Regions from separate parts of the Colwellia sp. BRX10-9 genome, predicted to be linked through region 2. Evidence: riboswitches for the same ligand, from Rfam matches in the RefSeq annotation. Region 2 holds a riboswitch; the other holds the start of a gene.
What was found. Region 2 has a riboswitch for cobalamin ahead of H4J69_RS10460 (TonB-dependent receptor). Riboswitches for the same ligand answer to the same signal wherever they lie in the genome.
Positions count from the first base shown of each region.

Region 1: it holds a riboswitch for cobalamin, as region 2 does, so the genes downstream of both, cobO (cob(I)yrinic acid a,c-diamide adenosyltransferase) here and H4J69_RS10460 (TonB-dependent receptor) in region 2, are expected to answer to the same signal.

Region 1 is NZ_JACGVV010000037.1:38-15,099, forward strand. It holds gene cobO (cob(I)yrinic acid a,c-diamide adenosyltransferase) at 219-824, opposite strand; cobalamin riboswitch at 947-1,091, opposite strand; gene H4J69_RS16825 (M13 family metallopeptidase) at 1,244-3,316, opposite strand; gene H4J69_RS16830 (lipoprotein-releasing ABC transporter permease subunit) at 3,647-4,885, shown strand; gene lolD (lipoprotein-releasing ABC transporter ATP-binding protein LolD) at 4,878-5,561, shown strand; gene lolE (lipoprotein-releasing ABC transporter permease subunit LolE) at 5,571-6,860, shown strand; gene H4J69_RS16845 (DUF2062 domain-containing protein) at 6,932-7,444, opposite strand; gene H4J69_RS16850 (DNA internalization-related competence protein ComEC/Rec2) at 7,506-9,956, shown strand; gene msbA (lipid A export permease/ATP-binding protein MsbA) at 10,049-11,809, shown strand; gene lpxK (tetraacyldisaccharide 4'-kinase) at 11,831-12,919, shown strand; gene H4J69_RS16865 (Trm112 family protein) at 12,953-13,132, shown strand; gene kdsB (3-deoxy-manno-octulosonate cytidylyltransferase) at 13,155-13,934, shown strand; gene pepN (aminopeptidase N) at 14,011-15,062, opposite strand, start outside.
Region 2 is NZ_JACGVV010000015.1:26,972-42,033, forward strand. It holds gene H4J69_RS10450 (cobalamin-binding protein) at 1-508, shown strand, start outside; gene H4J69_RS10455 (cadherin repeat domain-containing protein) at 1,035-2,519, opposite strand; gene H4J69_RS10460 (TonB-dependent receptor) at 2,520-4,583, opposite strand; cobalamin riboswitch at 4,613-4,784, opposite strand; gene H4J69_RS10465 (MarR family winged helix-turn-helix transcriptional regulator) at 5,180-5,626, opposite strand; gene H4J69_RS10470 (sigma 54-interacting transcriptional regulator) at 5,644-7,053, opposite strand; gene H4J69_RS10475 (hypothetical protein) at 7,056-7,643, opposite strand; gene H4J69_RS10480 (cell wall metabolism sensor histidine kinase WalK) at 7,643-9,130, opposite strand; gene H4J69_RS10485 (hypothetical protein) at 9,496-9,852, shown strand; gene H4J69_RS10490 (hypothetical protein) at 9,960-10,337, shown strand; gene H4J69_RS10495 (pseudouridine synthase) at 10,425-11,201, shown strand; gene H4J69_RS10500 (PA4780 family RIO1-like protein kinase) at 11,212-12,069, opposite strand; gene H4J69_RS10505 (DUF6172 family protein) at 12,094-12,420, opposite strand; gene H4J69_RS10510 (lytic murein transglycosylase) at 12,573-13,781, shown strand; gene H4J69_RS10515 (TonB-dependent hemoglobin/transferrin/lactoferrin family receptor) at 14,514-15,062, shown strand, end outside.

The DNA.
Region 1 (15,062 bases), on a different contig from region 2:
AGTAAAAGTGATCTGAAGAGATCAATCTCAGACATTATGCGTGTAACACATGAAAGCTCGATTTTAGGTTGTCATTTCGCCATGCTGATACTGAAATAAATTCAGCATGACGTAGTTGGTATCAACATGACGTAGTTGTTATCAACATGACGTAGTTGTTATCAGCATGACGTAGTTGGTATCAACATAACGTAGTTGGTATCAATATGGCTGAGTTATTACCAATCAATACCTTTTTGTGCTTTTATATTATTATCAAAAGCATGTTTAATCGATTGCACTTCACTTACTGTATCAGCTAATTCTAAGAGTGAACGGTGTGCGCCACGGCCTGTGGCTATTACATGTTGCATCGGCGGGCGATTAGCGATGGCGTCTAGTACTTCATCAAGATCAAGGTATTTAAACGACAGCATGTAAGTCAGTTCATCAAGTAGCACAACATCAACGGTTTCGTCAGCTAATAGTTTCTTTGCTTCTTTCCAAACAAGTTGAGCAGCGGCAATATCGGTTGATTTATCTTGTGTATTCCAAGTAAACCCTGTTGCCATCACGTGAAAAGGTACGCCGAGCTTTTCTAGGACATTTCTTTCGCCACAAGCCCAAGTGCCTTTTATAAACTGAATGGCTGCTGCGTTTAGACCGTGTCCTACTGCGCGAGTTAGCGTGCCAAATCCTGATGTTGACTTACCCTTACCGTTACCTGTAATTACAATTAATATACCGCGTTCATCAGTGGCAGCATCAACTCTTGCATCAACTTTGTCTTTTACTTTTTGCATGCGTGCTTGGTGTTTTTCACTTTTTTGTGTTTCGTCAACCATGAGTATTCCTATGGGTAATTATAGTTTTTTTAAAGAGGAGAAAAGGCAAGGCTAACGTTAAGGGGGGCCCTTAAAAAATAGCAATTTACCGTGTATTCCCGCACGATTTTATTGATGTTAATGGTGGTGATTTTATTGTGGATAGGTATGCTGACTCATTGGCAACTCTTAAGTCACTACAATTTACAGTTGCGGGAACAGTCAAGGTTTCTCACCTTATTCCCTAAACACATTTACGTTGCGTTAGTTTACGAGATTTATAATTATTTACAATATCTAGCGGTATTAAACATCATTGATTTTATGTTTTTGATAAATAGAATCTAAGGCCGGGTATTTTCAGTAATAAAAAAGCCAACAATAGTTGTTGGCTTTTTAGTGTTTTTCTAATAATAACGTTATTTAATTAAGCCATTGGCTTACCAAATTTTTACACGTTTCTCAGGGGCGATATACATAGCATCACCTTCTTTAACGTTAAACGCTTTGTAGAATTCAGGCATGTTAGATAAAGAGCCTAATGCACGGAACTCACCAGGTGAATGAGGGTCAGTTGCTACTTGATTACGTAATGATTTCTCAACCTTTTTTCCACGCCATACTTGAGCAAAGCCCATGAAGAAACGTTGATCGCCAGTTAGTCCGTCAATTACCGGTGCTTCTTTACCATTTAATGAAGCAATATAAGCTTTATACGCGATAGTTACCCCTGATAAATCACCAATATTCTCGCCCAGTGTTAAAGAACCGTTTACATTTAAGTCTTCAAATACTGAATAGCCATCGTATTGTTTTACCAAGTCATCGGTGCGAACTTTAAAGGCTGCTAAATCTGCTTCAGTCCACCAGTTACGCATGTTACCGTCGCCATCATACTTACTCCCTTGGTCGTCAAATCCGTGACCCATTTCATGACCGATAACCGCGCCAATACCGCCATAGTTAACCGCATCGTCAGCGGCTAAGTTGAAAAATGGTGGTTGTAATATGGCTGCAGGGAAAACAATTTCATTCTTAGTTGGATTGTAATAAGCATTAACAGTTTGCGGCGTCATGCCCCATTCTTGCTTATCAATTGGACCACCTAACTTAGCGACTTCTTTTTGATGAGAAACACTACCAGAACGCATTTTATTGCCAACTAAGTCATCACCTTTAATAACAAGTGCGGAGTAATCTTCCCACTTATTTGGGTAACCAATTTTAGGATCAAAGCTTGCTAGTTTTACATGGGCAGCTTTTTTAGTTGAATCAGACATCCACTCTAGTTCATCAATACTTGCACCATATGCTCCGCGTAAGTTTTCAACAAGTTGTGTCATTCGGGTTTTAGCTTCAGGCTTAAAGTGACGGCTCACATAAACTTTACCAATAACCTCACCTAAATTGCTGTTAACTACGCCAACACCACGCTTCCACATTGGACGTTGTTCTTTTTGTCCTCTTAACTGCTGAGAATAAAAGTCAAAATTTTCATTATCTAAATCAGCGGTTAAAGAACCAGCAAAGTTACTTAAGGTATGGAAAGTTAAGTAAGTTTGCCAATCAGCTAATGAGGTTGCTGCAAATATTTCGCCAAAACCTTTAACAAATGAAGGTTGGTTAATAATGATGTCTTTTTGGGCTGATACGCCTTGAGCAGCAAGGTAAGCATTCCAGTTAAATGCATCAGTAACTGTGTTTAAGTCAGCGACATCGAATTTATTGTAAGTTTTACTGCTGTCACGAGTTTCAACTTTTGTCCAATGAAAACCTGCTAATTTAGTTTCAATTGCCATGACCGTTTGCGCAGCAGCTTTACCGTTTTTCAAACCAGCTAAGTTGAACATATTTTCAATATGAGCAACATAACCTTTACGTAATGCGGCAAAACGTTCGGTTTCATCAAAGTAGTAATCTCTGTCGGGTAAGCCTAAACCTGTTTGCCAAATATGAGTGGCATAGCGAGTTGAGTCTTTACCGTCAACGCTGATATAAAACGCTAATGGGCTACCTACACCATTTTTTTGATTTTCACCAAAAAATGTCGCAAGTTCATTCTTGTCTTTTAAACCATTGATGCTATCAAATAATGGTTGGATAGGAGCCGTACCTGCAGTATTACGTGCATCCATGTTCATATATGAACGGAATAAGTCAGCTACTTTTTGCTCGTCGCTGCCCATTTTTAAATTTTCTGTTGCTGCTAATTCTTCAATGATTACTTTTACATTGTCATCAGCTTCGTCACGTAAGTCATAAAAGGCACCAATTGACGTTTTATCTCCAGGGATTTCATTAGCGTTCAACCAAGCACCGTTTACATAACGATAAAAGTTGTCTTGTGGACGAACGGATAAGTCCATTGTTGCTTTGTCGATACCTGAAGCTAATGCAGTTTTTTGCATGATAGGCATTTCTTGCTTAGTTGTCTCAGTGCTTTCTGGATTGTCGTTGCAAGCGGCAAGCAACAATAACGAAGAACAGACTGCACCTGTTATTATTTTTTTCATGGTAATCTCATTATTATTAAGTAAAGAATATGGTTATAAAATGGTAAACGCATTGATACTAAAGGGTTACAGGGCTTTTTACTAGATTTGGACATGAATTTTTACATAATGTATCAGCAGTGCCGTATTTTATTTTGTACATTAAGCCTGATGATTTTTTTATTTTTTTATTTAACTAATTGAAAGTAATCGTAATATTTTTTACTTTGATTTTTATCAATATTAATTGTTGGCTTTTTTGCTGCCAAATAAAACATTGACTGTGCTATGCTGTGGCTACTTATAGAGTAATAGTTCTCTTACTGAATAACATAAGATGAAGTTTAATTAATGTTTCAACCCGTCAGTTTTTTCATTGGGCTACGCTATAGTCGTAGCCGTAAAAGTTCTGGATTTGTATCCTTTATCACTTTTTTCTCCATTGTCGGTATCGTCCTGGGTGTCGCATCATTGATCACCGTTGTTTCCGTTATGGACGGTTTAGAAGGTGAACAAAAACGGAGAATATTGGGTCTAGTTCCCCATATTGTCGTCGCCAATCAACCTCAGCAAAACAAAAACAATGCTTTACCTACATGGCAAATCCTACGTGAACAATTATTACTTACGCCTAAAGTTAAAGAAGTTACTCCTTTGTTGGAAAGTGAAGCACTCATACAAGCTAATTCTGGCGCATTACGCGGTGTACTCATTCAAGGAATCATGCCTGAATTCGAGCAGCACAATATTGTTAACAACTCTATGGTATCAGGACATTTAGATAATCTATCGACACAGAGCTTTGCCATTGTTATCGGACAGTCGTTAGCAAGGCAACTTGATGTCGATTTGGGTGATAAAATACGTTTAACACTGCCTAATAAAACCGTATTTACCCCAATGGGGAGAATTCCGGTGCAACGCACTTTTACCATCGCTGGTATTTTTAGTGTTGGCTCACAAGTTGATGAAGGACTGGTCTATATTCACAGTAAAGATGGCGCAAAACTTCATCGACAAAGAGGTGATGGCGTTGAAAAACTTCGTTTGTATCTTGATGATGCTTTTGCTGCTGAGCAAGTGGTCAAACGTTTAAAACAACAATATCCACAGTATGATTTTACGACATGGCGCGATACTCAAGGCGCTTTATTTTCTGCTGTGCGCATGGAGAAAAATATGATGTGGTTGATGTTGAGCTTAATTATTGCCGTTGCCGCGTTTAATATTGTTTCCGCTTTAGTGATGGTTGTTATCGAAAAAAAGGGTGAAATTAGTATTTTACAAACACTTGGGCTAGATCGTCTTGGCGTGGTAAAAATATTTATTACTCAAGGTTTAGTTAATGGTTTTTGGGGCGTCACTATCGGTACTGTGGTTGGCGCCATACTAACCTTAAATTTAAACACTATATTTACCCTTCTCGGTGTTAATTTATTGGGAGCAGGGCAGTCTTTGCCCGTCGAACTATCAGTGAACAATGTGTTTAGTATTGTTTTATCAGCGTTAGCGATGAGTTTTATTGCTACATTATATCCCGCTTATCAGGCTTCTTTAACAGAGCCTGCCGAGGTTTTACGAAATGAGTAAAGGTTTACTTTGTCAGCAATTATCAAAGTCATATTATCAAGGTAGCATTGAAACCAAAGTCTTAGACGGGCTTGATTTGTCAGTAGATGCGGGTGAACTTGTTGCTATAGTGGGCAGCTCTGGTTGTGGTAAAAGTACTTTTTTACATATAGCTGGAGCACTCGATTCTCCATCTTCAGGGCAGGTCTTTATTAGCGGTGTTGATATCCACCAGTTATCTGACAAGCAACGTGCTAAATTTCGCAATAAACATATTGGTTTTATTTATCAATTCCATCATTTAATGATGGAGTTTTCAGCACAAGAAAACGTGGCAATGCCTTTACTGATTCGCGGGGATTCACCTAAATCGGCCCTAGCTGCCGCACAAGAAATGCTCACACAGGTTGGGTTAAGTCACCGCTTTGAGCACCGGCCCTCCGCGCTTTCTGGTGGTGAGCGTCAACGTGTCGCTATTGCTCGGGCATTAGTGACTAAACCTTCATTAATATTAGCTGATGAACCAACAGGTAATTTAGACTTTGATACCGCAGAGCAAATATATCAGTTATTACGTGACCTTAATAAAACGGTAAACACCAGTTTTGTTATTGTTACCCATGACTTAATACTTGCTGCCAGAATGGATCGTCAACTACGTTTATCGCACGGCCGGTTAGCGCCCCTTGAAAGTTAAGGCTTTTAAATGACCAAATCATTAAGTTTATTTTTAGGTTTACGTTATGTGCGTAGCCGAAACGGTAATGGCTTCTCTTCGTTTATTTCAGCATCTTCCACTATCGGTATTGCGCTTGGTGTAATGGTATTGATTATAGTGCTCTCAGCAATGAACGGTTTCGAGCGAGCATTAGCGCAACATTTGCTGTCGGTTATTCCTCACGGTGAGCTAATTGCTATTAATACGCCGATAGATAACTGGCAAAAACACGTGGCGAAAGCACAACAACATCCACAAGTGATAGCCGCTGCACCTGTGATTAAACTTACCGGTATGATGCAACATGGCAGTGAACTCAAAGCCGTTGCTGTGCGTGGTGTCGATGTAAAGTTAGAACAGCAAGTTTCTACCATTGCCGATTATATGATTGCCGGCAGCTGGCAAGCGATCGTTGATAATGAAAATACCGAAAACCCTACGGTTGGTGTTGTTATCGGTTCGGGAGTTGCAAAAAAATTACAACTTGAATTAGGCGACTCACTACAATTGTTACTATCGAGTGTTATTGCCCAAAAAAATAACCAGCAAGTGAGTGCTAAATTTCCTGTGCCGGTTAAGCACCAAGTAAAAGTTGTTGGCATTTTTAAATTTGGCGGTACGATTGACGAAAACTCTGTATATCTTTCACTTGAGCATGCCGAAAAAATGGTTAATCTCGCGAAGGGGCAAGTTCAGGGAATTCGCATAAAAGTAGCTGATGTTTTTCAAGCGCCCCAGGTAACACGTGATGTTGCTTATAGCTTTGATGATACTTATGTTGCCATTTATGATTGGACACGAAGTCACGGCCATATTTTTAATGATATACAACTTGTACGATTAGTGATGTTTATTGTCTTAATATTAGTCATAGCGGTAGCAAGTTTTAATATTGTTTCAACGCTTATTATGGCAGTCAATGAGAAAAAAGGTGATATCGCTATTTTAAAAACTATGGGAGCACCGGCGAGCGTTATAATGATGACCTTTATGTTTCAAGGACTGGTTAATGGAGTCGTGGGTTGTCTAGTGGGGACAGTGTTAGGTATTGTTATCTCATTAAATTTAACTGATATTGTTACTGCAGTAGAAACACTTCTTAACGTAAAAGTGTTATCAGGTGATATCTATTTTATCGACTTTCTTCCCACTCACTTAAGCCAAACTGATGTTGTAATCACTGTTTTTACGGCTTTACTGATGAGTTTACTGGCGACTATTTACCCCGCATGGCAAGCAACTAATGTTGAGCCAGCGCAGGTGTTAGGACAAATGTAGCGGGTTTCGCTTTTACATTATTAACAGATGATTTTTATCACCAACGCGAGACTAGAGCAGATTTTTACTTTCTACTTTCTACTTTTACGTTTATTCCATTGTTTGATAACAGAATATCGCCATAGGCCATGTATGGCAAAATAACCTATTAGCGAGAAAAGTACCGCTAGCACGCCACAGCCAAGTAAAAATGCTGGTCCAATAGTTGATAAACTATCAACCAGCCATTGCCAATTCGCTTCAAATACAAATTCTTTTTCAGATCGGCCTAGTAGCCAGATGCCAACCATATAACAGCCATAAAAAATTGCGGGTATTGTGAGCGGATTAGTTATCCAAACGAGTGCAACAGAAAGTGGCAAATTCGAATGTACTATAATAGCAACACCAGCAGCTAAAACCATTTGAAAAGGTACCGGGATAAAGGCAAAAAATAAACCTACGGCAAAAGCTTTTGCGACAGAATTACGGTTTAAATGCCATAAGTTGGGGTTATGCAATGACGCACCAAAAATTTTTAAATGTTTATTATTTTTTATGGTGTTGTGATCCGGCATATAACGCTTGAAGAGTTTTTTAGGCATATACTTACTTATATTATCTAGGCTTTATTTATCGATTAGACAGATACGGAAATTAATCACTATGGAACGGTGGCTATTTACATTTTTTATCGGTGCTATTTTGTCACTATTCTTACCGATAGTACCAGACATTTCGCAAGTTTATATTTGTTTTTGTTTTGCTGTCATTTTTTGTCTCATCAAAAGGTTACGGAGTTATAGTGGGCTCTTTTTTGGCTGTGCTTGGTTACTCTATGCTGGCTTCGTTTATCAAAATATATGGCAAGTTAATAGCCTAATTACAGATGATTTTTTCGGTACAACCTTAACGGTAAGAGGTGTTGTTGCTAATATTCCAAAGTCATTAACGCGTAAAACAAACAAGGATGAAAGGGTTAAACAAGTATCACGTTTTAATTTTGTTGTTGAAGAAGTCAATCAACAAAAACTTCAATCAAAGATAAATATTCGTCTGCGTTGGGATCATAAGTCTGTTAAACCGGATCACTTAAAAAAAGTTACTAAGATTAACCAAGGCCAGAAATGGCAACTTACGGTGCGAGTAAAACCTGCCCATGGTTTTGCAAATATTGGCGGTTTTAGCTATCAAACATGGTTAAGACAAAAGGAACTCCATGCTACTGGCTATGTAAAACATTCAGCAAAAAATAAATTAATAGCAGCGCAGCCTAGTTATCGTCAAAAATTGTACTTACAACTCAATGAATTAATGGACTCATTGACTTTAACAAACGAGCTGCACCATTTTATTTTTGCTCTTACCTTTGGCGAGCGTGGCAAAATTACGGCTGAGCAATGGCAAGTTTTACAAGCAACAGGAACACAGCATTTAATGGCTATTTCTGGCTTACACTTAGGCTTAATTGCCAGTGGTGCTTTTGGATTCATGTTGATGTTTTTTCGCTATAGTCCGTTTTACGTACTGTTAACTCAAAAAGGCAAGTTATGGTTGGTAAAAAAGAACAGCCGTATCGTGGCTTTCGCTTTTAGTAGCTTAGTCGCACTATTTTATGCTTATCTGGCCGGCTTTTCTTTACCCACATTACGTGCCTTGATCATGATGCAAATATTTATTTGCGCTAAGCTCGTGGGGGTTAAATTAACAATAATACGTTGGTTATTACTGAGTATCGTTTGCATTATATTAATATCACCCTTTAGTCTATTTAGTGTCAGTTTTTGGCTAAGCGTTTATGCGGTATCACTGATATTATTGGTTATCTGGCGATGTCGAAAGTTACTCTTAACATCAGGTGATGGTCAAGTTGACAAAATAAAAGCCTGGCTCCACTCTCTAATTATTATCCAGCTAGGCTTAACATTATTTATGTTGCCCGTGGCGGCTTTATTGAATCATCAACTGCCTCTTTCTGCATTACTTGCTAATATTATTGCCGTGCCTTGGATGAGCTTTACCGCTATTCCGTTATGTTTATTGGCTGTGGTTGCTATGCCTTTTAGTGAAACGCTGGCTATGTTTTTTCTTGAGTTATCGTTAATATCATTAACGTTTATTTGGCAGTGGCTAAGTTACTTATCGAGCCAACAATGGCTGTTTATCGACGTTAGCCATCAGACATTAATGATTATTTTGATAATCAGCGGTTTATGCTTCATCAGTTATTTTTTAGCCTTACCCAAAAAAGTACTGGCTGTTGCGCTATTACTCACTTTTTTATTCAGTTATATGTTTTTTAATGACCAACAAAAAAATGATGATTGGCAAGTAAATGTCCTTGATGTTGGGCAAGGGTTAGCGGTTGTTATTGAAAGGCATGGGCAGGCTATTTTATACGATACTGGGGCAAGTTACCCCAGTGGATTTAACTTGGCAGAAAGTGTGGTTTTTCCTTATTTACAGTATCAAGGTTTGACCACTCTTGACTATTTACTGTTAAGTCATGCAGATAACGACCATGCTGGTGGCTTGGCTTTTATCGATAAAAAAATGGCGCTAAATAAAATTATCGTTAAGCACATCAAATATAATCAACCGGTAGAAGATGTTGGCAGGTATAGTTTTGTTAACATGTACAGTTGTAAACAAGGCGATGACTTTACTTGGCAAGGTCTCACTTTTTCTGTGTTGTGGCCGGTGGTTCTTGAAGATAAAGAAAATGATAATTCGTGCGTGATCCATATTTCTGATGGTAAATATAAGGTGCTATTAACGGGTGATATTCCTCATAAAGTTGAAAAAATACTGGTCGCTAATACTGAAATCGCTAATCAGTTAAAAGCTGATGTTATTGTTGCGCCGCACCATGGCTCTAAAACCTCATCAAGTACGCGTTTTATTAAAGCGGTTTCACCCGAGGCCGTTATCTTTAGTGCGGGTTTTATGAATCGATGGAAGATGCCTAATAAAGCGGTACTTAAACGTTATCATCAGCTTAATGTAACGCCGTATGCAACTGCTGAGCATGGAATGATCCGCATAAACATTACCGAACAAGCCCTTGAAATTCAATCTTATCGTCTGCATATCAAGCCATATTGGTTTGCTAATTAACGTTGTAAATATTATTAGTTGGTTGCAACTAAGAAATAACGCTAAAATGGCTTGGATATGAATAATTAATCGCGAAGTCACAGAGAGACTGAATGTTAGCAAGTAAAAGCAAAGTAGCCGCACAAGCCACAACGTGGCAAAATTTTAAACGCTTAATGAGTTATGCCAAACCTTACAAAGCAGGGTTTGTCATCGCTATATTAGGGATGCTTGGCTATGCCGGTATCGACACTTTATTTTTCTCGCAGTTACAGCCATTAATCGATGATGGTTTAACTGATGCTAATCCTAACTTTATGAAGTGGGCCCCACTTTTTGTTATTGTTTGTTTTATTATCCGAGGTATCTGCCATTTTTTTGGTAATTATTGTTTAGCTTGGGTGGGTAATAATGTCGTTACCGATTTAAGACAAAATTTATTCGAACACATTATGGCGCTACCGGTGACTTTTCATGATAAAGAGTCTACTGGAACGTTAATCTCTAAACTGACCTTTGATACCGAGCAAGTTCTTAATGCAACCAGTAAAGCGTTGCTTACCTTAGTACAACAAGGTGCTATGGTGATTGGCTTTCTCGCGGTTATGTTTTACAACAGTTGGCAGTTATCAGCAATATTCCTCCTTATAACTCCTATCATCGCTATTATTGTTACTGTGGTTTCGAAACGTTTTCGCCAAGTTAGTAAAAAAATTCAAAATGCGATGGGAGAAGTCACTTCTGCTGCCGAGCAGACCTTTAACGCTCATAAGGTTGTCTTAACCTTTGGCGGGCAAGAACGTGAATTCGAACGTTTTGGTCAGATAAATAAACATAATCGCCAACAGCGCATGAAAATGGTGGCCACAAAATCTTTCAGCGTACCCTTAATACAAATTATCGCTTCTTTTGCGTTAGCGTTTGTACTTTACGTTGCCAATTTAGAAAGTATGAAAGCAAGCTTAACGCCAGGGATTTTCATAACGGTGATTACTTGTATGACTATGCTACTGAGACCTTTAAAGTTACTAACTACGGTTAACAGTGACTTTCAAAATGGTATGGCGGCTTGTGTCAGTATTTTTGCAGTGCTTGACCAAGAAAATGAAAAAGACACGGGTCAACAATCACTTGAGAAAGCCAAAGGAACACTTGCTTTTGAACAAGTTGATTTTTCTTATACTAACGACGAAAAATTAGCGCTTACTCAACTAAGCTTTACCGCGAATGCTGGAGAAACAGTAGCTTTGGTTGGTCGCTCGGGGAGTGGTAAATCAACCGCCAGTGCAATTTTACTGCGCTTCTATGATGCAACAGCGGGTAAAGTATTAATTGATGGAAAAGACATTACCTCATACAAGTTGAAAGACTTACGTGCTCAGTTTGCTTATGTTTCTCAGCAAGTGGTGTTATTCAATGACTCTATCGCTAATAATATTGCCTATGGTAAACCCAGCGCCAGTCGTGACGAAGTTTTAGCTGCGGCTAAAAGTGCTCATGTGCTTGAGTTTGCAGAAAATATGGTTGATGGAATAGATACTAATATTGGTGATAATGGTGCTTTACTTTCTGGTGGACAACGCCAACGTGTTGCTATCGCTCGAGCATTATTGTGTGATGCACCTTTTTTAATTCTTGATGAAGCAACCAGTGCATTAGATACCGAGTCAGAACGTCATATTCAAGATGCTTTGCAAGTTTTACAAAAAGATCGTACCTGTATTGTTATTGCTCATCGCTTGTCTACCATTGAAAATGCCGATAAAATTATCGTTATGGAACAAGGGAAAATTCTTGAACAGGGCGATCATCAAACATTATTAGCAAAAGAAGGTGCTTATGCAAAATTACACAACTTTCAATTTAGCGAATAAAATGACGGTTGAGATTTTGCTATGCGCTTAATTGAAAAGGTTTGGTTTTTTCAACACCCAGCAAAATGGCTGCTCGTGCCGTTCTTGTTACCGTTAACCGTTATTTTTTGGTTGCTATCCGCGTTACGAAGAAAATGCTATCAACTGTATTTTTTTAAATCTTTTGGTATCGACATCCCTGTTGTGGTGGTGGGTAATATTGGTATTGGTGGTAACGGAAAAACACCGGTGGTTTTGTACTTAATTAAGCAATGCTTAGCACAAAACATGAAAGTTGGCGTTATTAGTCGAGGTTATGGCGGACAAGCACCGCACTATCCCTATTTACTCAATGCAAGCAGTAGCGCAGCTGAAACAGGCGATGAGCCTTTATTAATTTATCAACGCCATGGTATTCCTGTTGTGGTTGGCGGCGATCGAGTGGCGAGTGCCAGGTTGTTAATGCAGCAAGGCTGCGACGTTATTATTGCTGATGATGGTTTACAACACTATCGCTTAGAACGAGATTTTGAGCTTATTGTTATTGACGGTAAACGCGTGTTTGGAAATGGCTTGTTATTACCCGCAGGGCCATTACGTGAAGGTTTATGGCGTTTAAAAACAGTCGACGCGCTTATCTTTAATGGCGCAACGCCAACCGATAATAAAGTCTATCCAGTCGGTATACCACAAATAACAATGACTTTAATGGCAAAAATGGTGGTCAATGTTAAAACCAAGCAGGAACTATCATTAACTGATTTTTATCAACAGTTTAATGATAACGAAAGTCAAACTAAGTGTATCAATGCTATCGCCGGTATTGGTGACCCTAGCCGTTTTTTTAAAACCTTAGTTGATAGTGGTTTTAGTCTTGAAGCATCGGTAGGTTTCAAAGATCATCAGCATTATAATGAAGCACAATTTGTCAGTTTTTCTGACGATATTCCACTTTTGATGACAGAAAAAGACGCGGTAAAATGTACGTCTTTTGCTAAAAATAACTGGTGGTATTTACCGGTTGATGCCCATATTGAAAATAAACAAATAACGCCATTTTTAGATGCGCTATTTGACAAAGTAAAAGCAGATAAACTGAGCCGTATTAAGGCTAGATTCACGCTAAGTTAACTAATAAATAAACTGATAAATAAGAGAATAAACATGGCATTTGACGTAAAACTAATGGAAATATTAGCTTGTCCAGCATGCAAGGGCAAACTTGATTACAATAAAGAACAACAAGAATTGATCTGTAGATTCGACCGCCTTGCTTACGCTATTGAAAAAGGTATTCCGGTCTTGTTAGAAAGTGAAGCGCGCCGTATTACTGAAAATGACTAATTAAATATATTTGGAGAATTAAATGTCTTTTATTGTTGTAATACCTGCTCGGTTTGAGTCGTCTCGTTTACCGGGAAAAGTGTTAGCCGATATTAATGGTAAGCCGATGATCCAATGGGTTGTTGAAAAAGCCCAGCAAAGCGGTGCTAGCCAAGTGATTGTCGCCACTGATAATAAGCAGGTTGAAGAAGCGGTATTAGCATTTGGTGGCGAGGTTTGTAAAACTCGTGCCGATCATCAATCGGGTACCGAACGTCTAGCCGAAGTGATGAACATTTATAACTTTGACGATGATCAGGTTATCGTTAATGTTCAGGGGGATGAGCCTTTTATTCCCGCTGAAAATATTGCTCAAGTTGCCAGAAATTTAGCAGACCAGCAAAGAACAAACCAACAACAAGCTAGAATGGCGACACTTGCTGTGCATATCCATGACGTTGAAGAGGCTTTTAATCCTAACGCGGTTAAAGTGTTAACAGATAAACACGGTTATGCGATGTACTTTAGCCGTTCGACGATCCCTTATGACCGAGATCGCTTTCTTAATGAGGAAAGTCCCGCCGCTATTGGCGATTTTTACTTACGCCATATTGGTATCTACGCCTATCGCGCTGGGTTCATTAAAGATTACGTGCAATGGCCGGCCAGTCAATTAGAGCAAATTGAGTCTTTAGAACAACTGCGCGTATTATGGCAAGGTGAAAAAATTCATGTTGCGGTAGCAGAAACTCGTTTAGCGGTTGAAGGGGTTGATACGCCAGAAGACCTAGAAAAAGCTAGAGCTTACGCTTTAACGCTTTAATTTTTTATAAAATTAAATAGAATAAAAAAAGGCCTTATGTTTTCACATAAGGCCTTTTTATTACGCTAACGAAATATTATTTTAATAGTTCAAGCGCTTTAACACAGCGACCAATTTGTTGATGGCTAGCTTTGACTGTCTTTAACACTTGTGGCTTCATACCACTGTAGTCTTTAATCAGTTGCGCTAATTCTGCTTCACTGACTGCATTACATTGTGTCGGCAACATGCTACCGGCAAAAGATTCTAATAAACCTAAATCACTTCCTTCATTTAATTTAGGAATGTGTGCGAGAATTTTAGCTTTATAAGGCGCTTCTAAAGCTTGTTGCTCACCAGGGAATAAACCCCACATAATATAACGAAGGGTAGAAAGTTTTAGTTTGTCAGGGTTATTAATAACGATGTTAAACCATTTTTCTTTAACTTCAGCCTCAGGTCGAATAACTTCTGCATAAATAGCACTTTTAACACCTGAATCGGTAATGTCTTTTTTGGCTTCAGTGCTCAATAATGCTTGGTAATTACCATGTTGGTAACGGTTCATTTTAGCAATTAATGTCCAGCGCTTGTCTTGATCTATGGTAATACCATCAAAACTTTTTTCACCGTTCAAAATGTTTTGTAAGTGATTTAAATGCTTAGTTGTTTTCGTTACACCAACATAACGGCCATACCAAAGTTTTTGGAAGTCTGAACCCGCTTCGGCATTTTCTAATAAACGTAAGTATAAGTTTTCAACGTCCATATAAAGCGCTGTATAATCTTTTTGCTCTAAACGTGTTGCAACAGTTAGGAAGCCTAAAGCCGAGGTTAACGTACTCGCAATTTTACGTGATACGTTATAATCGCTTTCACCTTCAATATTAGCCATGGCAAACGTTACCAACTGGTCAGCGGCTAAATTTGCATCGTTGACGCTGTCAGACAAACTCTGCCATAGCATTAAGCGCATAGTGGGGTTATCAATCGCATTAATGTGTTGTTGTGCCGATGCCAATGACTTTTCATCAAGATCTACTTTTACGTAACCCCAATCGGCTTCGTTTGGATAAACCAAATCAGGACATGCTTGACCTATCACGGCCTTAATCTCAGTGGTCGCACCTTTATACATAATAGGTGTTG
Region 2 (15,062 bases):
TGTTTTTAGTAATCCAGTAGATATTGCGGATGTTGCCACTGAATTACGTTATTTTGGCGGTTTAACCGGACATCAACAGCAAGCAGAAAATGTCGCGTTAGCTTATGAACAACGTTTAAAAAAATTACGGCTCGATAATAAAACTAAGCAAGCCATCCCTGTTTTTTATCAACTGTGGTCAGAGCCAATGATGACCATTAATGGCACAACTTGGATAAATCAGTTAATTGAAGTGTGCCAGGGAGTGAACGTTTTTAAGGATAACCCGACGCCTTATCCAAAGATAAGCACGGAAAACGTTATTGTTGCCCAGCCGCACTTAATGATTTTACCGGATGAAAACTCCGATAAACCACAACCCATTATTGACTGGCAAAAATGGCCAGAAATACCCGCGGTGAAAAACAATAAGTTTATTCACGTTGATGCAGATTTATTACATAGATTCAGTACCAGAATGTTAAGTGGTGTTGCAGATATGTGTGAAAAAATTGATCAGCAAAGATAGCGGTTCAATTTACTGAGCTGATTGATGATTTATCTATCAGCTCAGTAAATTAAAGGTTAAGCCGATGATAATTTTGCGCAGCCCCAGCAATGGTAATTACCACGGGAAGTAATGCTTTTTATTGAGCTTAATTTAAGTCTAATATGTTGTCATTACACGATAAAGTCTTGATGAATTAGACTTCTCATATTACATCGAGCTACGAGTCATATCACCGCAGGTTATTCATCTTAAATAGCAAAGTGATATAACAAAAAATACCTGCTGAGTTTAGCTACTACATTAGTTCTGCAGACGTAATTGCTATGATATAAGATTCAACAAGTTATTGGCCGGCTAACAGCAAGTGACACTTGATATGACGTCCAATAAGGCCGTTCTCGAACTCAGACAGATGAATGCAATTAAACCCTTTAATATTGTGCGTTAACTAAACTTAATATAGCACTGAGAAAAAATAAAAAAGGGCACATAAATATGTGCCCTAAATCAAATTATTTCTTAATGTCTTACCTTTAAGAGAATCTTATTCAATAAAGGCAATTGCAGATGGGTTTAATTCTGTTGCAAGTCTTGGAAATGCTTTAAGGTTAGTTTCAGTATTTATAACATCAACGCCTGGCTTCTCTGGATTGCTTACGCTAAGCCAAAGAAAGTTGGCAGCATCTAAAGCAATATAGCTAATTTGTTCGGTGCCCGTAGCCGCTACCTTTTCATTAGCAATAACACCCGTTGTCGGGTTAAAGGTATATACCGTTGAAAGCTCATAATAACTTGGCGTAAAAAATGTTTCACTGGCAACAAAATAGCCTTTTGTTTCGGATACAACGACACTTGAACCAATAAAAGCACCGGTATTATTTTCAATATCTGCAGCAGACAAAACACTGCTCAAGTTATAATCACTTGTCGCTATCGCTTCGATGCGACTAGAGGTTAAGTCAGTACTGCTATATGAGTTACGTGTTGTAACATATACCGTATCGCCTTGACTCACTATACTATGACCCAGTGGGTTTAAGCCTTGAAGCGGAATACCTTTAAGATTATCATTTTCATCAGCATTTGTTTCAATCTCTTGGTCTGTCGCTGTATCAAAAACGGCTACATAAGCTGTGTTTGGTGAAAAAGAGTCTGATAAACGTTGCATAGCAATAAACAGTTTACCGTCAGCAATTGTCGCAGAGGCAGGGTTTGGTGTGCCATTACTATTGTTATCAGCGATGTAGCTAGATAGATCTAATTGACCTAATTTGAAATCTTCAAATTGTGTTGCCTGAGGATTAACAATCCAAACTTTGTCTGAACCGTAACGTAAAAGATAAGCTTTGCTTTCATTGACCGACACTAAGTCATAGGGATTACGAGTATTTGAATCGCCGGTATCTTGGGTTGTATATGACCAAACTTCTGTATCAAGGGCATCAGCATTATATTTTGAAATAGAATCAATGTTATAACGGCCAATGTGAAAAACGTCTTTATTGTAGCTACGAACAGTATAGTCAGAGGCATCTTTAATATAATAGCCTTTGGTGACTTGCTCTGTAATTGGGTCTAAGGTCACAACTTCAGAGCCTGAAAAATCAGGTGCAACTGTTTGAACAACCGCGAATGATGGTGTGTCTTTCACATCACCGACACTCACTTGAATAGCCAATTCACCGGTTAAGTTCTTTTTACTGTCATCCGTTGCAACAATTGTGACAGCGAAAGGACCGACTTCACCGCTGTCAAAATCAGGAGCCTCTATAAAGCTTAATTCACCACTTTGTGTGATGCTAAATAAACCACTTGAATTACCCGTAAGTGAAAGTACGATAGCGTCGCCATCGGCATCAGTAGCATTATAGGTGCCAACTGATGTTCTGTTTTCTTCTATCGTTGGGCTACTTGCGCCGGTAACTATTGGTGCGACATTACTTTTTGAACTTCCGCCACAGCCTGCAAGAGCAACAGTGCTCAGTACTAAACTTAATGGTAATATGTGTTTTTTAAAGCTAGTTAACATTTAAAATCCCTTAATTGTGTATTTTATTTTTAAGCTGCGACCCTGCGATGTTCTATTCGCAAGATCTTGGTATTTATCGTTAAATAAATTATTGGCGGCAAAAGATATTCTATGTTTGCCTTTTTTCCAGTTGACTGAAAAATCTGATACGGTGCGGTTGGCTGGATTACCATTACCTACATGACCGTTATTATTTTCAATTCTGTTAATGAGATTGAAGTACAAGTCTTTATCTTTACTTACTTTAAATGACATATTCCATGCGGAATTTACCTTGTATTTCAACGCTACGCTGTACTGTTGATGATATATACCAGGTAGTTTCTTCTTATTAAATGCGACAAATTTTGATGTGGTTTCACTGTCTATAATATTGGCTTGTAGTGCGAAAGATAATTGTGTTAATAATTGATAATTTGTTTGAATTTCAATGCCTAACAAGTCTGCATTACTGACATTTCTATAGCTACCGACATTACTTGAGTTAAAAATGGCGACAATTGAATTTTCTAATTTTTGTTGGTAAATAGATGAAGATATAGACAGACTTTTGTAAAGGTACTGCCCACCCATTGAGAGTGTTTTTGCTTCTTCTGGCAATAAATTATCATTACCCTTAAAGGAGCCTCTATCACCAAATAATTCGTATAATGTCGGTGTTCTCACACCATTACTTAAGTTACTGGTAACTTTTAAATTACCTTGCTTAAAGCTTAACCCGACTTCAGTTGTTTGATAATTATCATTGGCTACAAACTTAGCTGCACTGGATTGATTAATCGCTATGTTTGAATTTTTCTCTTGTAGGTTACTCAACAATGCATACACTTCTATGGGGAGTGACTCGGGTTGCCATTCAATGCGAGAGCCTATGTTGAGTTGTTCTTGTTTTGCTGAAATATCACATGACGCTATACCATTACATTGTGTTGGTTTTCCGTTGTGTTCGCTAACAGAGCTGAAATTTTGTTTATTAAAACTGACAAATGGCACTAGATTAAACTCGTTCCATGTAAGGTAAGGTTTAAAGCCGATATGTTTTTTTGTTGTTTCATAATCATTGATATCAAGTTTTATCGAGTCGGGACTTGAAATATAACGCTCATCTTTATTTTCAGCGTAGGCTTCAAATTCAATTGAATTTAGCCAAGGGGATTTGCTTAACCATTGATGTTGATAGCTATAGCGTAAGTTGTCAGAGTTTAACGTCGAATTGTTTTCAGGGGAGTTGTTTTGGTAATTAGGCAGGGCTTTTTCTTGATCGTTATATTGTACATTGACCCTGATCTGATGTTGATTAAATTGGAATATGTCGTTTATAAAAAAAGACTTCTTTGTAAATTCATTATTTCTTAATGCTTGTCTGTCAGACGTATCACTACTACTAAAGCCCGCTGGAACGATAAAATCGTAATCGTTGTCACTGTTAATATAATGACCACCAAAAGACAGACTGTGAGTTTTAAATGCTTTATTATAAAGCGCATTAACTTCTTGATAGCCAAATGAGCCGGTGGCCAAGGTTAATTTACTGGAGTCTTCAGTGGGGTTGTAAGTGTTAATGCGAATAACACCACCTATAGGGGTAGCGCCGGTACCAATCGCTTGATTTTTACTGATTTCAATACTTTCAATTTGTTCTGTGGGTATCTGGTTTAAATCAAAACCACCAAATTGGCTATCGTTAATCAGTTGACCATCAATATAAAGTTGGACCTGCTTACTACTCGACCCTCTAATTGAAACAGAGACAGGATTACCAATTCCACTTATTTGGCGAATTTGAATGCCATTTATCGACTGTAAAATATCGGCAAGCGTTTGCGATGAGTATATAAAGCTTTCGCGATGTAATACTTGATAATTAGGTGTATTAAATGACTGATCATTAACAACTTCAATGACTTCTATATCGTCAGTTGACACGTCTTCTACTTGCGCAAATACAGGCATCGCTATGAGTAAAGGAACAAAGATATTTCGTAAATAAGAAAAAATAATAACCTCAAAAAATTTTGAGGGAGGTACGGAAGGATCATGACAACTAGCTATTGCTAATGTCATTAAATTCCGTAGCGCCCACCGCACTGCAAGTCATTCGATATCATTTAGGCCGGTCTCCGGGCTTAACTTTACATAGCGTAAAGTATTACCGTTGCGGGGGCAGCGTTAGAATTATGCATAGCATGTACTAACTTCCCGATTATCTCTAATTCATACCTTGTTAAAGTATAAATATTGAGCACCTAATCAATTATGGTCGTTATTTTGAGACTATTAATATAGCTTGTCAACAGTTAGAGTATTAAATCTATAGTTCATGGCTAGTTAGCTTTAATCGTTCGACGGGTTTAACGCAACGTCATTTACTCTATATTTTGACCCAGCCCTTTGAGTTCAGAGGTAAAACATGTCGTATTATCAGAAAAATTTTGTTGCCAGACTATTTTATCTGATGGTATTAACGATGATCTGGTGAGGCATTTTTTGAAGTTACTGACACTTTAGTGACGGCAATTTCTTCTTTTTAATTAATAATGAGTCGTTCAATAACAGCCGATAAAACCTAAGCTCTACGGTAGGTATTTATTGTCTGCCAATTTCACCTAGGCTGTTTAATGGTGAGTTTGGCTAGTCATTATCAGCGACAATTGTCATTGTTATTGATTCGCTATATCCACTGATTTTAAAGTTAATTTTTCAATAATATTAGCTAGCTGATTTTTTTCTTCAGCACTTAATACCGATAATAGTTCTTGCTCACGAGCTAGCACCATAGGTATTAACTGTTGATATATCGCCAAACCTTGCGTGGTTAGTTTTAATAGCGAAGAGCGTTTATCGGATTTATCTGTGTTTTTAACCAATAATCCCTGAGCTTGCATCCTTGTTATTGCCCGGCTCGCCGGCATTTTTTCTAAGTTAGTTTGTTCACCTATCTGCTTTGCGGATAATAACTCTCCGTTACCTAAGCTGGCTAGCACTCGCCATTCTTGACGAGAAAGCTCAAATCTTCCTGTGTAAATGTCAGCAATGTTATCACTCACTTTTACTTGTAGTTGCGTCAGCTGATAAGGAAAAAAGTTGGTTAAGTGTAAGCTTTTCATCGTTTAGTTATGCTCGGCTATGCTTGTGAAATCATGTTGTTATCTACTCTAAATGATTCGGCATTTAAGTGATGTTTTTTCAATAATTTATAGAATTCTGTTCGGTTTCGCTGCGCTATTTTTGCGGCTTGTGAAACATTACCTTCGGTGGTTTTTAGTAATTTTGCTAAGTAGTCACGCTCGAATTGCTCTCTCGCTTCTTGAAAAGAAGGCAGCTGTGCACTTTCATTACGTAAAGCATTATTAATTAAACTCTCACTAATTAATGGCTCGGTAGATAAAGCGACGCATTGCTCAACAACATTTTGTAATTGTCTAATATTACCGGGCCATTCAGCCCTAATTAAAATCTCCATCGCGGCTTGGCTAAAGCCGTTTATTTTATGACTGGTACTTTTAATCGCGACTGTTAAAAAGTGCTGGGCAAGCAAAGGAATATCTTCACGTCGTTCAGACAGGGCTGGTAAAGTGAGTTCCACAACATTTAAGCGGTAGTAAAGATCTTCACGAAAGCTTTTATCTATGATGGCTTGTTGTAAATTTTTATGGGTAGCGGCAATAATACGGACATCGACTTTTACTGACTGGGCACTGCCGACTGGGCGCACTTCTTTTTCTTGTAAGGCGCGTAATAATTTAACTTGAAAGCTCATCGGCATGTCGCCGACTTCATCAAGAAATAACGTACCGCCATGGGTTGATTGGAAAAGCCCTTGATGATTTTTATCTGCGCCAGTAAAAGCACCTTTACAGTGTCCAAATAACTCCGACTCGAGTAATTGTTCAGGTATTGCCGCACAATTAATCGCCGTAAATTTTTTATCATGACGCTTACTTGCTAAATGCACGGCTTTTGCCAGGAGTTCTTTACCTGTACCACTGGGACTATGGATCAATAAACTAAAGTCACTTTGGGCAACTTGATAAGTTTGCTGTAACAACGAAGACATAACGGCACTTCGGCTAATTATTTTCTTGCGCCAAATATCGGCTTTTTTGTCGGTATTATGAGCGCTACTTTGTGGTTGTAAGCGAATGGCTTCTTGCACAGTAGAGAGTAATTCTTGGCTTTCAAAAGGTTTGGTTAAAAAACTAAATACGCCTTGCTTAGTCGCACTAATAGCATCGGGTATCGTGCCGTGTGCGGTCATAATGATGACGGGCAAATTAGGCTGTTGCTGACGGATTTTTTCAAATAATGCCATACCGTCCATACCTTCCATACGTAAATCGCTGATCACTAATTGCGGATGAAATGTTTCTAAAATACCTAAAGCCATTTTAGCACTGTTTGCTGACTCTATTTGATAACCCGCAGCAGATAAGCGGATACCAAGTAATCTTAATAAACTGGGATCGTCATCAACAAGTAGTATTTTTTCACTTTTTTGCTGATCGAATTTTTTGCTGTTTGTTGAAACCATCATTTTTACTGCCCATGCTCATTAATATTATGTTCTATTTTTCTCAGCTGATTTATTTGCTGCTTTAACACTTCTAATTGTTGTTGTTGATCTTGATAGGCTTGCTTAATGAGCTGTCGCGCCTTTTTTTCTTGCGATAGTTCATTCAGTTGTAATATCTGCTGGTTGAGTTGTGTTTTTAACATACTAAAAAAGGCAAAGTCGCTTTGGCTTAGATTGTTTTTACTCAGGGTAATAAGCGACAGCTGATTTAATTTACTTTTTGCGGTAAACGGATTGTGAACCGGTGAATGAGGTAGAGCAAAAAATAGTGCTGATTTTAATTGCCATTCAATAGTTTCAGCACTGTTATTTTTATCTTGTTTGATTAACATGCTCTCGGCTAACGAAACTAATTGATGTTGGTGTATTTTATCGGCAATTTGTGCTTGGTTTAACTCGACTAAAGACAAATAATATTCTGTATAATCAAGGGGGCCACTGTTAATGTGATGGCTTTTATTGTCGCTGTTTAGTAACTGACAACCCGTTAACACGGGCAGTAATAACAGTAAAAAACTAACAGTGAGTATTCTATAAAATAAATATAACATTACACTGATACTCCACTCATTTTTTTTGTTAGAAAAGCATTAGGCAAGGTTATTGTCATGGCAGTGCCACTATTTTTACCTGTGTTACTGGTTATATTAATGGTGCCATTTAAGCGCATCAGTAACTCCTTTACTATGGTTAAACCTAAACCACTACCTTTTATTTTGGCATTCTTTGCCGGTGTTCCTTGATAAAAAGCATCAAATATTTTTTCTTTTTGGCTACTGGCTATTCCGCGACCTTGGTCAATAACGGTTATCGACAACAGACTATTATCAAGTGAACAGTTAATGTTAATAACATTATTGTCGTGCGAGTATTTTATCGCATTGGATAAGAGGTTATCTAAAATAACACTTAATTGTTTGGCATTGACCTTGAGTTGTATTGCGTGGTTTTTATAGTCAATGGTTAAGTTTTTCTGTTTAATATCTAAAGTTCTTTGCTGTAATACCTGAGTAACTAACAATGATAAATCAACAATTTCAGTATCTTGTAAACTGGTCGAGTCGAGCACAATATTAAAGTCAAGTAAGTCTTCAATTAAACGTTGCAAGCGGGTAACACTGCTACGGATAATGTTAGATATTTCTTGCTGCTCGGGGTTTAACTCACCAACACTGTTATCGTACAGTAATTCTGTTCCCTCTCTAATGGCGGCAAGTGGCGTTTTTAGTTCATGGGAAATATGACGAATAAAACTCGATTTTTGTAACTCCAGAGCATGCAAGCGCTTGCGCATCACTTCCAAGGCGTCAGCAATTTCTGTCATCTCAGGTGAGCCATGTAAAGTGACCTTTTTTTCAAAGTCTCCTAATGCTAAATGATGTATTTTACTGAGTAATTGCTTGAGCGGTTTAGTGATTAAATAGATAAAAATTGCGGCGATAAGCAAAGTAAAGGGAATGATAAGTAAGCTTTTCAGCATATCGTGTCTAACACCGTTGGCTGAATCTTTAACCTGTTCTACTTGTAAAACAAGTAAGTTATTACTTTCTTCGGCTATTGTTTTTCGTATCGAAACTAGTTGGGTAAATTGTTCTTGTAACAATGTTAATGACGATTCTTCTAGAGGGTGCCGCGTTAAGTAGCTATGCAGGTACTCAATCGCTTGAGAAAACTCTGTGCTGAGCAAGCGTAAGCTTGGGTTGCTTTTAAAGAGGTTATTACTTGCCATTGCTTTTAAGATAACTTGTTCGTCTTTTAAATAAGCACTCAATAAATCTTGATCTTTTAGAATGATAAATTGCCCAGCACTGCGTTCCATTTTAGCTAAGGTAAAGTTAATTTCACGGTTTGTTTTAACGAGTTCAGCAACATTAAAGATAGCCGATGTACTTTGTTGGGAAAGCTCAGTGACTTGATTTGCGCTATAAATTAACGCTATGACTAGCGGAAATGCAACAAAAGTAAAACCTAAAATGCTTAGTTTTCTAATCGAATACAAATTTATTGCAAAAAGTTCGGACAAGCTAAATTTTTTCATAGATATCACAAGTATTAATCAGGAGTGTATTTTAGTTTTATTAAGATAAAAAACAAGCGTGTCGCTTATTTGAGACAGTACTTTAGATGATACTAGAATGTTTTTTGTTATGACTTTTATAAGTTAGTCACTGTTTTACATCGGTTATTTTCTGAATTATTAACGATTTTGTTTTTTTTCTTTTTTTCGGGCTGTTTTATCTGTTGCTTAATGGCGACACTTTAGGCGGCTTAGTTATTTTGATTTTATCATTAATTGAATTAAATCAGTGCTTTATACTTTTGGTTCGATTCCTGCAGTGTCGTTAATGATATTATTACAATCATTAAAATAACCCGATGAACTCTATAAATAAAGGAATTAAAATGAATTCTATTAGCTTAACAAAAGTGACTCTACTTGTTGGTACTTGTGCCTTAGCTTCGTATTTTGTCAACGCAGGAGATAAAGTTGCAAGCCTAGATATTCCTATTGCTGATCAAGCAGCAATTAAACCTGTGGCAACTAAAATGTTGTCGGTAGACAATGTAGCAAAAAGTACACCGGCCATACTGACTCAGTTCGATGAAGATAAAAATGGTTTGCTTAATGAAGCAGAAGTTATTGCGAGCAAAGATGAAAAATTAGTTAAGCATTTTAAAGACATCGATAAAAATGCCGACGCTGAAATCAGTGCTAGCGAGCTAAAAACCTACCTTGCGGCTGTAAAAATTAACAATTAATGGTTGAAAAATAAGCCATATCTCTCTAGAATTATAGTCCCTAATTTCCAACTGTAGATAATAAACAGTTGGAATTTTTATTAGTTAATACGCAGTCGAAAACTATTATGAGCAATAAACCCACTGACGGTATCCCTATAGAATCAATGCCTCGATTTGTACAAGTTGATGATTGGATTTTTGAAATAAAAACCGTACGAGCAATACGTGTTGATGAATATGGTAAACCCTACACGGCGATCGCCAATTTAACAGTAAATGGAGATAACGCCTACATAGATGGTTTGTTAACAAGAGAGAATGAAAAATTTAATCGAAAAGATTACGCAGCTTTTCATCAATTTTGTCATCAAATGCAAGTTAAGCAAGCTCATTTCGATCGCTTTAAAAATAACAAACTCATTGCTGAACGTGTTGATATTAAACCGATTAAAGTTGAAGCTGAAGCGGTTAAGCAGACAACAATACTTAAACTGGTTCGTTAACTTATCTACAGGTTTGCGCTATTTTTTGAATCAAAAGCGGCTAAAATATCAATAATTCTAATCCCCAGATAAAATGAATGCCTATTTATGTCATTAAGTACTGCTCGTCTCGACCGTTTCATTAGTGAAAATTGCAGCGTTAGTCGCAGAGCTGTGCGCTTAATGTTAGCGAAAAAGCGTATAGCGGTAGATACTATTATTGCAGATGATATTGGCCAACGAATTGATAAGTTCTCAAAAATCACTCTAGATGGTCACATTTTACAAGATAATCGTGCGCTCTATATAATGCTTAATAAACCTATTGGTGTAGTCAGTGCAACGATAGATAAACAACACAAAACGGTCATAGACCTACTTGTCGAGCAAAACTTATTTAGCGACAGTGGTAACGAAGAAAAAGACAACTTACATATTGTTGGTCGACTCGATTTAAATACTTCCGGGTTACTGTTACTGACCAACGACAGTCGTTGGTCTGAACGACTTATGTCCCCAGAGCATAAAGTAGAAAAGTGCTATCAAGTCACTTTACAAAACCCGTTAACAGATGACTATCAGTCAGCTTTTGCACAAGGGATGTATTTTGAATTTGAAAATATCACCACTAAGCCAGCAAAATTAACAATTATCAGTAATACTGTAGGCCAACAAACTAATCAATATATTGCTGAAGTTAAGTTAATTGAAGGGCGTTATCATCAAATTAAGCGGATGTTTGGTCGGTTTCGTAATCCCGTTATAGGCTTGCATCGACAAGCCATCGGAAACTTATTCTTGGATGAAAATCTACCTGTAGGTCAAAGTCGATTTCTAACGGATGATGAAGTACTTGGTATTTTTACAACGACTGTTACTAACTGATAAGAATAGATTAATCTAACTCATCAGCATCACTAATTCGCTCTAATCGTTCCTGTTCTTCAGCAAATGCTGCTTTTATTTCTTCTAATATTGTATCAACATCAGCCGATTTTGTGTCTTCTTTAAATAGGCCCGTTAACTCGGTTTCTGGTGATAATTCTGCTTTCTCATATAAGACCCACATTTCTTGAGCATATTTACTTTTTGCTAATTCTGGGGCAAATTGAGCATAATAATCAGTAATATTTTCAACATCGCGCAGTAACATGCTTTTGGCATTATTGTTGGCTGAGGCATCTACAGCCTGTGGTAAGTCAATAATAACAGGACCGTATTCGTCAACTAGGACATTAAATTCTGATAAATCACCATGAATGATACCCTCGCAAAGCATGATCTTTACATAATTCATCATGATAAGGTGGTCTTCAATGGCGTGTTCACGTGGCAATATTATGTCATTTAAGCGCGGTGCAACGTCGCCTTCACCGTCGGTGATCAGTTCCATTAACAGCACACTTTCAAAACAACCAAATGGCTGAGGCACTCGTACACCAGCAGCAGCTAACGTATAAAGGGCTTCAACTTCGGCATTCTGCCAAGCATCTTCTTGTTGTTTTCTGCCATACTTTGAGCCTTTTTCCATCGCGCGTGCGCGACGGCTATTACGGCTTTTTCGACCTTCTTGGTATTGAGCGGCTTTTTTGAAACTGCGTTTATTGGCTTCTTTATATACTTTCGCACAGCGAATATCATCGCCACAACGTACCATATATACAGTTGCTTCTTTGCCACTCATTAATTGACTGATTACTTCGTCAACCAGTCCATCGTCAACCAGGGGTTGTAGTCTTTTAGGTATTTTCATTATTTAATTAAATCGGCTTTGAAGTTATTCTTCGTCAAGTTCGTCGAAGTCTTCGTCTTCACCAAGCGGTTTTACTGAACGGAAACCTTCTTTTACGACGATCTCTACATAGAATGAAGTTAAGCCAAGCTTTTCAGCTTCGTCGATATGTTTATTAAGTGCAGATAAGTGTACAACTTCTGCGTCTGCTTCGGTGATACCATATTTAGAGTCAAAATCCCAAAAATCAACGCCAGCAGGCAGCTTTTTGTTTCTTTCTCTTTTTATGTATTTTTTCACATCATGTTTTACACCTTCAAATAAGCGAGCAACTTTAATTTTTGGGTGAGTGATGTTGAATGTTTTTTTCATGACGTTCCTAAATGATATTGTTAAGAGAATTTGTTACATATGATCTGCATTTTACGTTAATTTTTCCTTGGGTGCGACAGTTAGTATTTGCTAAAGTGAACTTGGTTATATTTTTCGATGTTTTATTCAATTTTTTATAAGGTTTTTCTGTTATGTCATCCGTTATTAAACGTTTCTCCCAGTTAGTTTTTGTTTCATTAACAACATTGCCCTTAGTAGTGAATGCTTCGGGTAATAATAATTTTACTCTATGTATCAATAGTTTGCAGGTCAAGGCCGAATCTGCTGGTTATTCAGGCTATATTGTTAATGATATTATTCCAGCGCTTGCGCCGATAAAACGCGTGATTGAGCTCGATCAACGCCAACCTGAATTTAGTCAAAGCTTTGCTGATTATTTAAAATTACGCTTAACTAATTATCACATCCAAACCGGTAGAAAGAAATTAGCTGAGCATAAAGAGCTGTTTGACAAATTGTCTAAAAAATACGGCATTCCTGCACAGTACTTAGTGTCTTTTTGGGGCTTAGAAACTAACTTTGGTAGAAACAAAGGGAAAATGTCGGTGTTAAACTCTTTAGCCACATTGGCCTGTGATGAGCGACGTAGTGAATACTTTACCGCTGAATTATTTGATCTGTTTCATTTGATCGATAATAAAACGGTCACCACCAAGCAACTCGCTGGTTCTTGGGCCGGAGCCATGGGGCATATGCAGTTTATGCCCTCAGCATTGAGAAAGTATGCATTAGACGGCGATGATGACGGTAAAATAGATGTTTGGCAAAGTGAAGCCGATGCGTTAACGAGTGCGGCTAATTACTTAAATAGCATTGGCTGGTTAGAAAAAGAGCGTTGGGGTCGTCAAGTACAGCTGCCAAAAAACTTTGCTTTTCAACAAGTCGAGTTTGATCAGTTCTATCCCTTAGCAACCTTTAAAGCTTTAGGCGTAACACGTGCTAATGGTACTGCTTTATCTGATTATAAAATTGATGCTGAGTTAGTCTTACCTGCTGGCGCTGGTGGACCTGCATTTTTAGTCTACCCTAATTTTAATGTTATTATGAAGTGGAATTTGTCTGAGAATTATGCGCTTTCTGTTGGCTTGTTAGCTAACCGTATTCAAGGGGCTAGCGGCTTAAAGGTCAGTGCTCAAGATAAGGATGTATTATACAAGCCTGCTGAACTACAAGCGCTTCAGGAAAAGCTTAATACGTTAGGTTTTGACGTTGGAAAACCTGATGGTATTTGGGGACCAAAAAGTCGTAAAGCTATTCGTTTATATCAATTACAACATAATTTAATCGCCGACGGTTTCCCCAATAGTGCGGTATTAATAAAAGCAGGTATTCAAGGATAACTCTATTTATCTCTTAGTTAAGATATTTATGCTTATGCAATTGAGTGACTACATACTCATTAAGTCTTATTAAGACGCTTATATACGCCAATTGAAAAGATGGCGCCGAAGAAAAGGGAAGTTCAAGTAGGTTGATATTACTGAGTCTGTCTATGCTCAGTAATGTCTTTTGCGTTACCCTAATGTTTAATCTTCAGCTAAGTGCCTACTCAAAATTAAGTGCGTTAATACTAGTTTTACATCGGCACGATTTTTAATATTTGTGACGTTTTATGCAAAACACTCGGCCAGTTTTGCGGTAATCTTTCGCCCAGTCACATGCTAAGTCATAACATCCCTTTTATCGCTATATCAATAAAAAACTCCAGTATATTGTCGTTTGATAGCGTTTTCCTGTAATGACCATCATTCAAAGAACAAAGAGATGAATTGCATTTTATGTTAAATAAATAAGCTATAAACATCCTTCTTTATCTCAAAACATGATGTAGATCTAATTTTTAACAAATAGCCTTTCCAGCCAACCATTGTGTATGTATGTATTGTTTAAGATCATCATTTTTCTTTTTCGTTAATTTATAATCGCCACATTACTCATATGAAGTGCTGGAATTTTCAAAATAATGTACTTGGCAGTTGAATTATTTTATTTGCATTGGGATAAAATACAAAAATTTTGCTGATGAATTATTAAAGCACTTTTACTACTTTATGGTCATACAGGAAGTTAACATGTATAAAAAGTCATTAATTAATATAGCGTTAACAGCTATTTTATTACCGTCACATTTTGCTATAGCAAACAACAACGATGTTATTCATCAAGGCATTGATGAAAAAACTGAAGTTCTCGTTATTATTGGGAAAACACCACGAAAAATTCAAGACGTTGTCGGTGCTGTTTCAGTCATTAATAGCGAGACAATCGATAAACAATTAGTGCACGATATCGCTGATCTTGTTCGTTATCAAGCGGGTATCAATGTTATTAATTCTGGCAGTCGGTTCGGTGATTCAAATATTGCGATTCGTGGCATTTCCGGTAATCGTATTGCAACAGAAATAGATGGAGTACCGGTTGCAGAACAATTTAATGTCGGTAGCTATTCAAACTCAGGCAGAAACATGATCGACCCTGATTTGATAAAACAAGTTGAAATTCTACGAGGACCTGCGTCAAGTATATATGGCAGTGATGCGATAGGTGGGGTGATTTCTTATGTGACTAAAAAACCATCTGATTTACTCAGCCAAACAGACAAAGATGTCTATTTGGGGTTA